DNA from 4 places in the Thermaerobacillus caldiproteolyticus genome. Region 4 is predicted to be linked to each of the others. Evidence: riboswitches for the same ligand, from Rfam matches in the RefSeq annotation. Region 4 holds a riboswitch; each other region holds the start of a gene.
What was found. Region 4 has a riboswitch for S-adenosylmethionine ahead of ISX45_RS01345 (bifunctional homocysteine S-methyltransferase/methylenetetrahydrofolate reductase). Riboswitches for the same ligand answer to the same signal wherever they lie in the genome.
Positions count from the first base shown of each region.

Region 1: it holds a riboswitch for S-adenosylmethionine, as region 4 does, so the genes downstream of both, metK (methionine adenosyltransferase) here and ISX45_RS01345 (bifunctional homocysteine S-methyltransferase/methylenetetrahydrofolate reductase) in region 4, are expected to answer to the same signal.
Region 2: it holds a riboswitch for S-adenosylmethionine, as region 4 does, so the genes downstream of both, ISX45_RS16740 (acyl-CoA dehydrogenase family protein) here and ISX45_RS01345 (bifunctional homocysteine S-methyltransferase/methylenetetrahydrofolate reductase) in region 4, are expected to answer to the same signal.
Region 3: it holds a riboswitch for S-adenosylmethionine, as region 4 does, so the genes downstream of both, mtnW (2,3-diketo-5-methylthiopentyl-1-phosphate enolase) here and ISX45_RS01345 (bifunctional homocysteine S-methyltransferase/methylenetetrahydrofolate reductase) in region 4, are expected to answer to the same signal.

Region 1 covers NZ_CP064060.1:2,496,973-2,499,174, reverse strand. The annotation lists gene pckA (phosphoenolpyruvate carboxykinase (ATP)) at 1-466, opposite strand, end outside; SAM riboswitch class I at 654-769, shown strand; gene metK (methionine adenosyltransferase) at 966-2,180, shown strand.
Region 2 covers NZ_CP064060.1:3,327,106-3,329,307, reverse strand. The annotation lists gene ISX45_RS16745 (transaldolase family protein) at 2-274, opposite strand; SAM riboswitch class I at 649-768, shown strand; gene ISX45_RS16740 (acyl-CoA dehydrogenase family protein) at 1,004-2,202, shown strand, end outside.
Region 3 covers NZ_CP064060.1:378,301-380,502, forward strand. The annotation lists gene ISX45_RS02030 (pyridoxal phosphate-dependent aminotransferase) at 1-752, shown strand, start outside; SAM riboswitch class I at 837-944, shown strand; gene mtnW (2,3-diketo-5-methylthiopentyl-1-phosphate enolase) at 1,013-2,202, shown strand, end outside.
Region 4 covers NZ_CP064060.1:255,581-257,782, reverse strand. The annotation lists gene ISX45_RS01350 (YajQ family cyclic di-GMP-binding protein) at 1-361, shown strand, start outside; SAM riboswitch class I at 563-680, shown strand; gene ISX45_RS01345 (bifunctional homocysteine S-methyltransferase/methylenetetrahydrofolate reductase) at 986-2,202, shown strand, end outside.

The DNA.
Region 1 (2,202 bases), 1.5 Mb from region 4:
TGACAGTGAATTCAGCTTCATGTGTTTGTAGTTCTTCCTGTGTCGGGCGAATGAATAATTGATGAGCAAACAAATTATGCCAAGCAAATTCGTTAACCACTTGAATCGGTAGGCGGTATTTCGGATCGGCTCCAGCAAACCCTTTGAATACAAATACTTCATCTTTTTCCATTAGATAGTCGATAACTTTGTTATATAATTTTTCAAACGTTTCCTCAGAAATCGGCTGATTGACAGTTCCCCAATCAATTTTTGCCTTTGTTGATGCTTCTTCGACGATATATTTATCTTTTGGCGAACGTCCTGTATATTTTCCTGTTGTTGTCGCAACAGCACCCGTTAGTGTTAACATTCCTTCTTTTCGCTTGAGAACCTTTTCAACTAATTGCGGTACGGATAGATTTTTAAGTACGTTTGGTTGTTGTAACAATACAGCCAATTTATTTGTCACGTCAACAGTGTTCATGTACAAAACCTGCCTTTTTGTGAATTTAATATTCTTGGAAATAGTATAACACATTTATATTATTAGTCCATACTATTTATCATAATTTCTTTTTATTTATTTTCCCCATTTTTTTGATAAAAACTTTATATAAAAATTTATTGACTTTCTTTATCTAGTTACGATATGATAAGTCATTGAACGGATACTCTTATCCCGAGTTGGTGGAGGGACAGGCCCGATGAAACCCAGCAACCGTCACAACAATGGAACATGTGAAATGGTGCTAACCTGTGGCAAGGGAAAGCCCTTGAACGATAAGAGTGAAAGGCGCGATATAAGAGCAATCACCTTTCCTCGAAGTTGAAGGAAAGGTTTTTTATATGCCCCTTGTTTGGCTATAAATCACAAAATTGAATTATACTAAGTAGGGAATGAGTACCGTATCATCTACGTAATGCGTAGAATGCAACTGTGTGTTCTAAAAGCTCACAACAGAAAAGAGGAGGAAATTGACGAAATGTCAACAAAACGCCGTTTGTTTACTTCTGAATCTGTAACAGAAGGGCATCCTGATAAAATTTGTGACCAAATTTCTGATGCGATTTTAGATGCGATTTTAGCAAAAGACCCAAATGCTCGCGTTGCTTGCGAAACGAGTGTAACGACGGGATTAGTGTTAGTCAGCGGTGAGATTACAACATCTACGTATGTGGATATTCCAAAAATCGTTCGTGACACGATTCGGGAAATCGGTTACACTCGCGCTAAATTCGGATTTGACGCTGATACGTGCGCTGTATTAACGTCGATTGACGAGCAGTCTCCTGATATCGCAATGGGCGTAGATAAAGCGTTAGAAGCACGCGAAGGTCAGATGACTGACGAGGAAATTGAAGCAATCGGTGCTGGGGACCAAGGATTAATGTTCGGATTTGCGTGCAATGAAACGAAAGAGTTAATGCCGCTTCCGATTTCATTAGCTCATAGATTGGCACGCCGTTTAGCAGAAGTTCGTAAGGAAGACATTTTACCTTACTTACGTCCAGATGGAAAAACACAAGTAACAGTAGAATACGATGAAAATGGAAAACCTGTTCGTGTGGATACAATTGTCGTATCTACGCAGCATCATCCAGAAATTACTCAAGAGCAAATTGAGCGCAACATTAAAGAACATGTGATTAAACCAGTTGTACCAGCTGAACTAATCGACGAAAACACAAAATACTTCATTAACCCAACTGGTCGCTTTGTCATTGGCGGACCTCAAGGTGACGCTGGATTAACGGGACGGAAAATCATCGTTGACACGTACGGTGGTTACGCTCGTCACGGCGGCGGTGCCTTCTCTGGTAAAGACCCTACAAAAGTAGACCGTTCTGCTGCGTATGCGGCGCGCTATGTGGCAAAAAACATTGTCGCAGCTGGGCTTGCTGATAAATGCGAAGTGCAATTAGCGTATGCGATTGGGGTAGCAAAACCTGTTTCCATCTCTATCGATACATTCGGTACGGGCAAAGTATCGGAAGACATCTTAATTGAAGTAGTACGCAACAATTTTGATCTTCGCCCTGCCGGCATTATTAAAATGTTAGATTTGCGCCGCCCGATTTATAAACAAACAGCGGCTTACGGTCATTTCGGTCGCACGGATATTGATCTTCCATGGGAGCGTACCGACAAAGCTGAAGCATTGAAAGAACAAGCCCTTGCATTAGCAGCTAAGCAATGAATGAAAAAAAGAGAGTTACATT
Region 2 (2,202 bases), 670 kb from region 4:
ACTAGCCGCAATATAAGCTTGAAAAGATGTATAAACCGTTGTCGTTAATGTATCGATCTTTTTCCTTTAATATTTTAGTTGTTTTAATACCTTCATCAGTAACCGGAATTTTAATGATAACTTTTCCAGTAATTTGTTCAATTATATATTCTGCCTCAGCCACTACTTCTTCAGCCTTATCGCCAAGAGCTTGAACAAACAGTTCTTTTTCATTACCTAAAATAGTTCGAATTTCTTTTAACAAATCTAAATAAGTTTGATTTTCTTTGGCTATAATTGAAGCATTAGTAGTAACACCCGAAGTCGGAAAATATTCACATAAACGTGAATTTGTTTTGTATTTGCAGAATCAATATATAATCTCATTCTAACCACCCCTATAAAATACTATGGACTACTTTATGTTTGATACTTCATCATAAAAACTGATTTTGTCTTCTGAAGAACAGCTATTTTGCAATGAAATCAACAAACTTGATTGGGAGCTATAGAGCTTCAATAGTTAATTGACATTCAGGAAGATTATCCGGAAGAAAGAATCAAACAAACAATCAACTGACCAAAAAGTAAATAAAATAAAAAAACATTGACATAATATTTATTCATCTATATACTGTTAGATAAAACTCTGAATATTAAGTTAATTTTCTCTTATCGAGAGTGGTGGAGGGACTAGGCCCAAAGAAGCCCGGCAACCTTCAAGCAAAATTGCTTGACAAGGTGCTAAATCCTACAAGTCATCTGATATGATGACTTGAAAGATGAGAGGTCAGCGCTATAAAGTTACCCTCTTCATCGGAAGAGGGTTATCTATTTGCTCATTTTTTAAATCTATATGAGATAACAGCGCCTTTAATCCTAGTATTCATATAGAATTTATAAAATTAAATTATAAGGATAGGAGGACAAAATGATAAAAAGAGTAGATTCTTGAATGCATGTAGATGTTTTACAAAAAATTCTTTGATACGCCTATAAAAAATACCAGAAAGGAGAAATCATTTTGAGCATTGTAAGTAAAAAAACTTACCCCTCTTATTTATCTGATGAGTTATCAAGAAAATTTGTACAAAATGAACGCCAAGAATTTCTTTTACATCAAGCATCAGAGCTTGCTGAACGATTTTACGAAAAAGCTGACAATATAGACAAAGAAGGAAGGTTTCCATTTGAAAATTTTCAAAAGCTAAAAGATTGTAATTACCAATCACTTACTGTTCCTAAGCAATATGGTGGAGAAGAAATTTCACTGTATGAATTTCTTCTTATGCAAGAGCGATTAAGTCAGGGAGATGCTTCCACAGCTTTATGCATCGGTTGGCATCTTGGCGTTATTTATGATCTAAGGGAAAGACAAACATGGGATAGCGAAAAATTTAAGTGGCTGTGTCATGAAATTGTACAAAATAAAGTGCTAATTAATCGATTGGCAACAGAGAATGGAACGGGAAGTCCTACAAGAGGCGGAAAACCTGAAACGGTAGCGATCAAAAGAAATGGCAAATGGGTGATTACAGGAAGGAAATCCTTTTCATCTATGGCAATAGCTCTTGATTATTCATTAGTTACAGCCACCATTCAAGAATCGGGGAAAGTCGGATCTTTTTTAGTTGACCATCGCCTTAATGGGGTTAAAGTCGAAGAAAATTGGGATATGATTGGAATGCGAGGCACGCGGAGTGATGATCTTGTACTGGATCAAGTGGAATTACCAGAAGATTCACTGGTGGAATTGGATCAATTGGAATCATCGAAAGGCAATATAGGGAGGGCATGGTTGCTTCATGTTCCAGCATGCTTTCTTGGGATTGCGATTGCAGCTAGAAATTATGCCATTTCCTTTGCTTCTGAATATCAACCGAATAGTCTGTCTAGCCCAATCAAAGATGTTCCAGAGGTTCAAAGAAAAATTGGCGAGATGGATTTAGAGCTATTAAAAGCAAGACATACTCTTTATTTTGTCGCACATCGGTGGGATACATACCCAGAAAAACGCATGGAAATGAGTGGAGAATTAGCGGCAGCTAAACATATTGCCGTAAACAGTGCCAATAAAGTCGTTGATTTAGCGATGAGAATCGTAGGAGCTAGAAGTCTACAAAAATCTAACCCACTGCAACGATACTATAGAGATGTTAGAGCTGGAATCCATAATCCGCCAATGGATGATACCGTTATTTCTTTACTCGCAAAACAAGCATT
Region 3 (2,202 bases), 120 kb from region 4:
TGCCGCTTCGCGCGCAAAACAAGTTTTTGCCGGATTACGGTGAGCTGTCGAAAGACGTAGTGGAAAAGGCAAAGTTAATGTTTTTAAACTATCCAAACAATCCGACCGGTGCGGTGGCGACAAAAGAGTTTTTTGAGGAAACGGCTTTGTTTGCGGCGAAACACGATATTTGCGTCGTACACGATTTTGCTTATGGAGCGATCGGATTTGACGGGAAAAAACCGATCAGTTTTCTTCAGGCGAAAGGGGCCAAAGACGTCGGTATTGAAATTTATACGTTCTCGAAAACGTATAATATGGCTGGTTGGCGCGTTGGATTTGCCGTTGGGAATGAAAGTGTGATTGAAGCGATTAACTTGTTGCAAGATCATTTATACGTCAGCTTGTTTGGTGCGATTCAAGAGGCGGCAGCAACCGCGCTTCTTTCTTCACAAGATTGCGTAAAAGAGCTTGTTTCGTTATACGAATCGCGACGGAACACACTTGTAAAGGCGCTTCAACAAATCGGATGGGATGTCACAGCACCAGCTGGTTCGTTTTTTGCGTGGTTACCTGTACCGAACGGCTGGACATCGGAGCGATTTGCTGATTTCCTGCTTGAAAAAGCTCATGTCGTTGTTGCCCCAGGAATCGGATTTGGGGAACATGGAGAAGGGTATGTACGCGTCGGTCTATTGACGAGTGAAGAGCGCTTAGAAGAAGCTGCACAACGCGTTGCCAAGCTTGGTCTTTTCCATGCCGTAAAAAAATGATTGACATAGTTGAAAATCCCTGTCATAATTCAAATTAAATTTACTACCGCGAAAATTTCGAAAAGTGAATACATGATTCAAGCATTCTTATCAAGAGTAGGTGGAGGGACGAGCCCAATGAAGCCCGGCAACCGACTTAACAGTTGTTAAGCACGGTGCTAATTCTTGCAGCGATATGCTGAGAGATAAGAAGAGTCTGAACATCTAGCCTCTTCTTATGAAGAGGTTTTTTTATTGATGCTTAGAAAGAGGGACAGATGATGAGTCAAGTAATTGCCACATATCTCATTTATGATGAGAAAGATTTAGAGAAAAAAGCAGAAGGGATTGCTCTTGGCCTTACCGTTGGTTCTTGGACCGATTTGCCGCTGTTAGAGCAAGAACAATTACGAAAACATAAAGGGGTTGTCGTCAGCGTCACACAGATAGAAGAAAGTGAGCGGGTGAATGAGTATCTTGGCAAACGCGTGAAGCGAGGGCTTGTCCGTATTGCTTATCCAAGCGTCAATTTCAGTGCTGATTTGCCGGCGATATTGACAACGGTGTTTGGCAAGCTATCGCTCGATGGAGAAGTGAAGCTAATCGATATGACATTTTCCGATGAATTGAAAAAGCAGTTTCCTGGTCCATGCTTTGGAATTGACGGGATTCGCGAAAAAGTTGGCGTGTATGATCGCCCGCTTCTCATGAGCATTTTTAAAGGCGTTATCGGGCGCGATTTGCATTATTTGTCGGAACAGTTAAAACAACAGGCACTCGGTGGAGTTGATCTTGTCAAAGATGACGAAATTTTGTTTGAAAATGACTTAACTCCGTTTGAAAAGCGAATCGCTGCCGGAAAAGCGGTGTTAAACGATATATACGAAAAAACGGGAAAGAAAACATTGTACGCTGTCAATTTAACAGGGAAAACGTTCGAGTTGAAAGAAAAAGCGAAGCGGGCAGTGGAGCTAGATGCCGATGTGCTTCTTTTTAACGTGTTCGCTTATGGATTAGATGTATTGCAAGGTTTGCGTGAAGATGAGGACATTTCAATTCCAATTATGGCGCATCCGGCAATCAGCGGCGCGCTAACACCATCGGAATTTTATGGAATCAAGAGCCCGCTATTGCTTGGGAAATTGCTTCGTCTTGCTGGAGCAGATTTTGCGCTTTTCCCATCACCGTATGGAAGCGTTGCCCTTGATAGAGGAGAAGCGCTTGGCATTGCTGCTGAGTTAACGAAGGAAGATGAGCAATTGAAACGAGCGTTCCCGGTTCCGTCAGCGGGGATTCATCCGGGACTAGTACCGCTTTTAATTCGCGATTTCGGCATCGACAGTGTTATTAATGCAGGCGGCGGGGTACATGGTCACCCGGATGGAGCAGAAGGCGGAGGAAAAGCGTTCTGCGCAGCCATTGATGCGGTGTTAGCAGGAAGACCGCTTCAAGATGCCGCTAAAGATAGTGA
Region 4 (2,202 bases):
GGAAAAAGACGAGCTAGTGTTAATTTCGGACGACGAATTTAAATTGGAGCAGCTGAAAGATGTGCTTATCGGTAAACTCATTAAGCGCGGCGTGCCAACGAAAAATATTCAATATGGAAAAGTGGAACCTGCCTCTGGAGGAACGGTTCGTCAGCGCGCGAAACTCGTTCAAGGCATCGACAAAGAGAACGCGAAAAAAATTAACACAATTATTAAAAATACAGGTCTAAAAGTCAAAAGCCAAATTCAAGAGGATCAAATTCGCGTCAGCGGCAAAAGCAAAGACGATTTGCAAAAAGTGATCGCTGCGATTCGTGAAGCAGACTTGCCAATCGATGTGCAATTTGTTAACTATCGATGAAGAAAAAGAAGGTTATCTCACGAAGGTCTAACTCCCTCACTTCCACAATATTTGTGGGTGTCATTAAGGGTTTAGGCCTTTTTGCTTTTTTCATTGTATAAACACAGCGCAGCGTCAAAGAATAAAAAATTAATAGTTGAATATTTTCACAAAATTATTTACATTATATATAAATTCATTTCGTCAAAACTTCATAACCATTTCTTATCAAGAGAGGGGGAGGGACTGGCCCAGTGAACCCTCAGCAACCGACTTTCGACCGCATTTTCGAAAGTCCAGGTGCTAATTCCAGACAGGCGTTTCGCTTGGAAGATAAGAAGAGACAATGCTCACAAAAAGTCTTCTTCTTATGGAAGGCTTTTTTATTTTACTGTCTAGCTCGCCTTGCAACGCCTAATGGAAAATAACCTTCCTTCGTCGAAATGCCAGCATTTCTCATCGAAAGAACATTTTCCTTACGGCATTAAGCAAGCGGCTCTGATTTTGTTATTGCCTAGCTTCAGCGGCTAGCTCTCTTCTGCCAAATGACCTTCTCCCTTGAGGTGGCAAGCACCTCTTCGGGCGAAGAAGAGCTGTTCGCGCCGCTTCCACTTTTCTTACTTTATATCGAACGGGGGAATGAACATGGGGCTTCTCGAAGATTTAAAGGAACGAATCGTCATCGCCGATGGTGCGATGGGAACATTATTATACTCTCATGGAGTGGATCGATGTTTTGAAGAGTTGAACCTATCAAAACCGGATGACATTATTCATATCCACGAAGCCTATATGGCTGCTGGAGCAGAAGTCATTCAAACGAATACATACGGCGCGAACTATATAAAGCTCGCCCGTTACGGTTTGGAAGACGAAGTAAAAACGATCAACCGGGCAGCTGTAAAGTTGGCGAAACAAGCGGCAGCAAATCATGCCTACGTACTTGGAACGATTGGCGGTTTGCGCAGCATCAACAAAAGCTCCCTTACCATCGAAGAAATCAAACGAACATTCCGCGAACAACTATATGTGCTGTTGCACGAAGATATTGACGGTCTGTTACTCGAAACGTATTACGACCTAGAAGAGTTAAAAACAGTGCTAACAATTGCCCGAAAAGAAACGGACAAACCGATTATCGCCCATGTCACCCTTCATGATGTTGGCGTTTTACAAGATGGTACTCCCCTTGCCGATGCAATTGTGCAATTAGAACAATTAGGTGCCGATGTTGTCGGACTCAACTGTCATCTTGGTCCGTACCATATGATTCGCTCTCTTGAAGAAGTGCCGTTGCCGACAGCTGCCTTTCTTTCTGCTTATCCGAACGCAAGCTTACCGGATTATCGCGACGGTCGTCTTGTGTACGAAACGAATGCCGCTTACTTTGAAGAAACGGCACTTTCGTTTCGCGAACAAGGCGTTCGCCTCATTGGCGGCTGTTGCGGCACAACACCAAAACATATTGAAGCGATTGCCCGCGCACTAAAAGACCGCACTCCAATTCATGAAAAAACGGTAAAACCTCGCAGAACGGTCGTTTCCGTTCAAGAGGTCGAACAAGAAAACGAGCCGCCGTTACAAGAAATTGTGCGCAAGCGGCATTCGGTCATCGTCGAACTGGACCCGCCAAAAAAACTGGGGATCACCAAATTCTTAGAAGGAGCGAAGGCGCTCAAGGAGGCGAATATCGATGCGCTTACTTTGGCGGATAATTCATTGGCGACCCCACGCATTAGCAACATGGCGCTCGGAACGATTGTCAAACAACAGCTCGGCGTTCGCCCGCTCATTCATATTACGTGCCGCGACCGCAATTTAATTGGATTGCAATCGCATTTAATGGGCTTACATACGCTCGG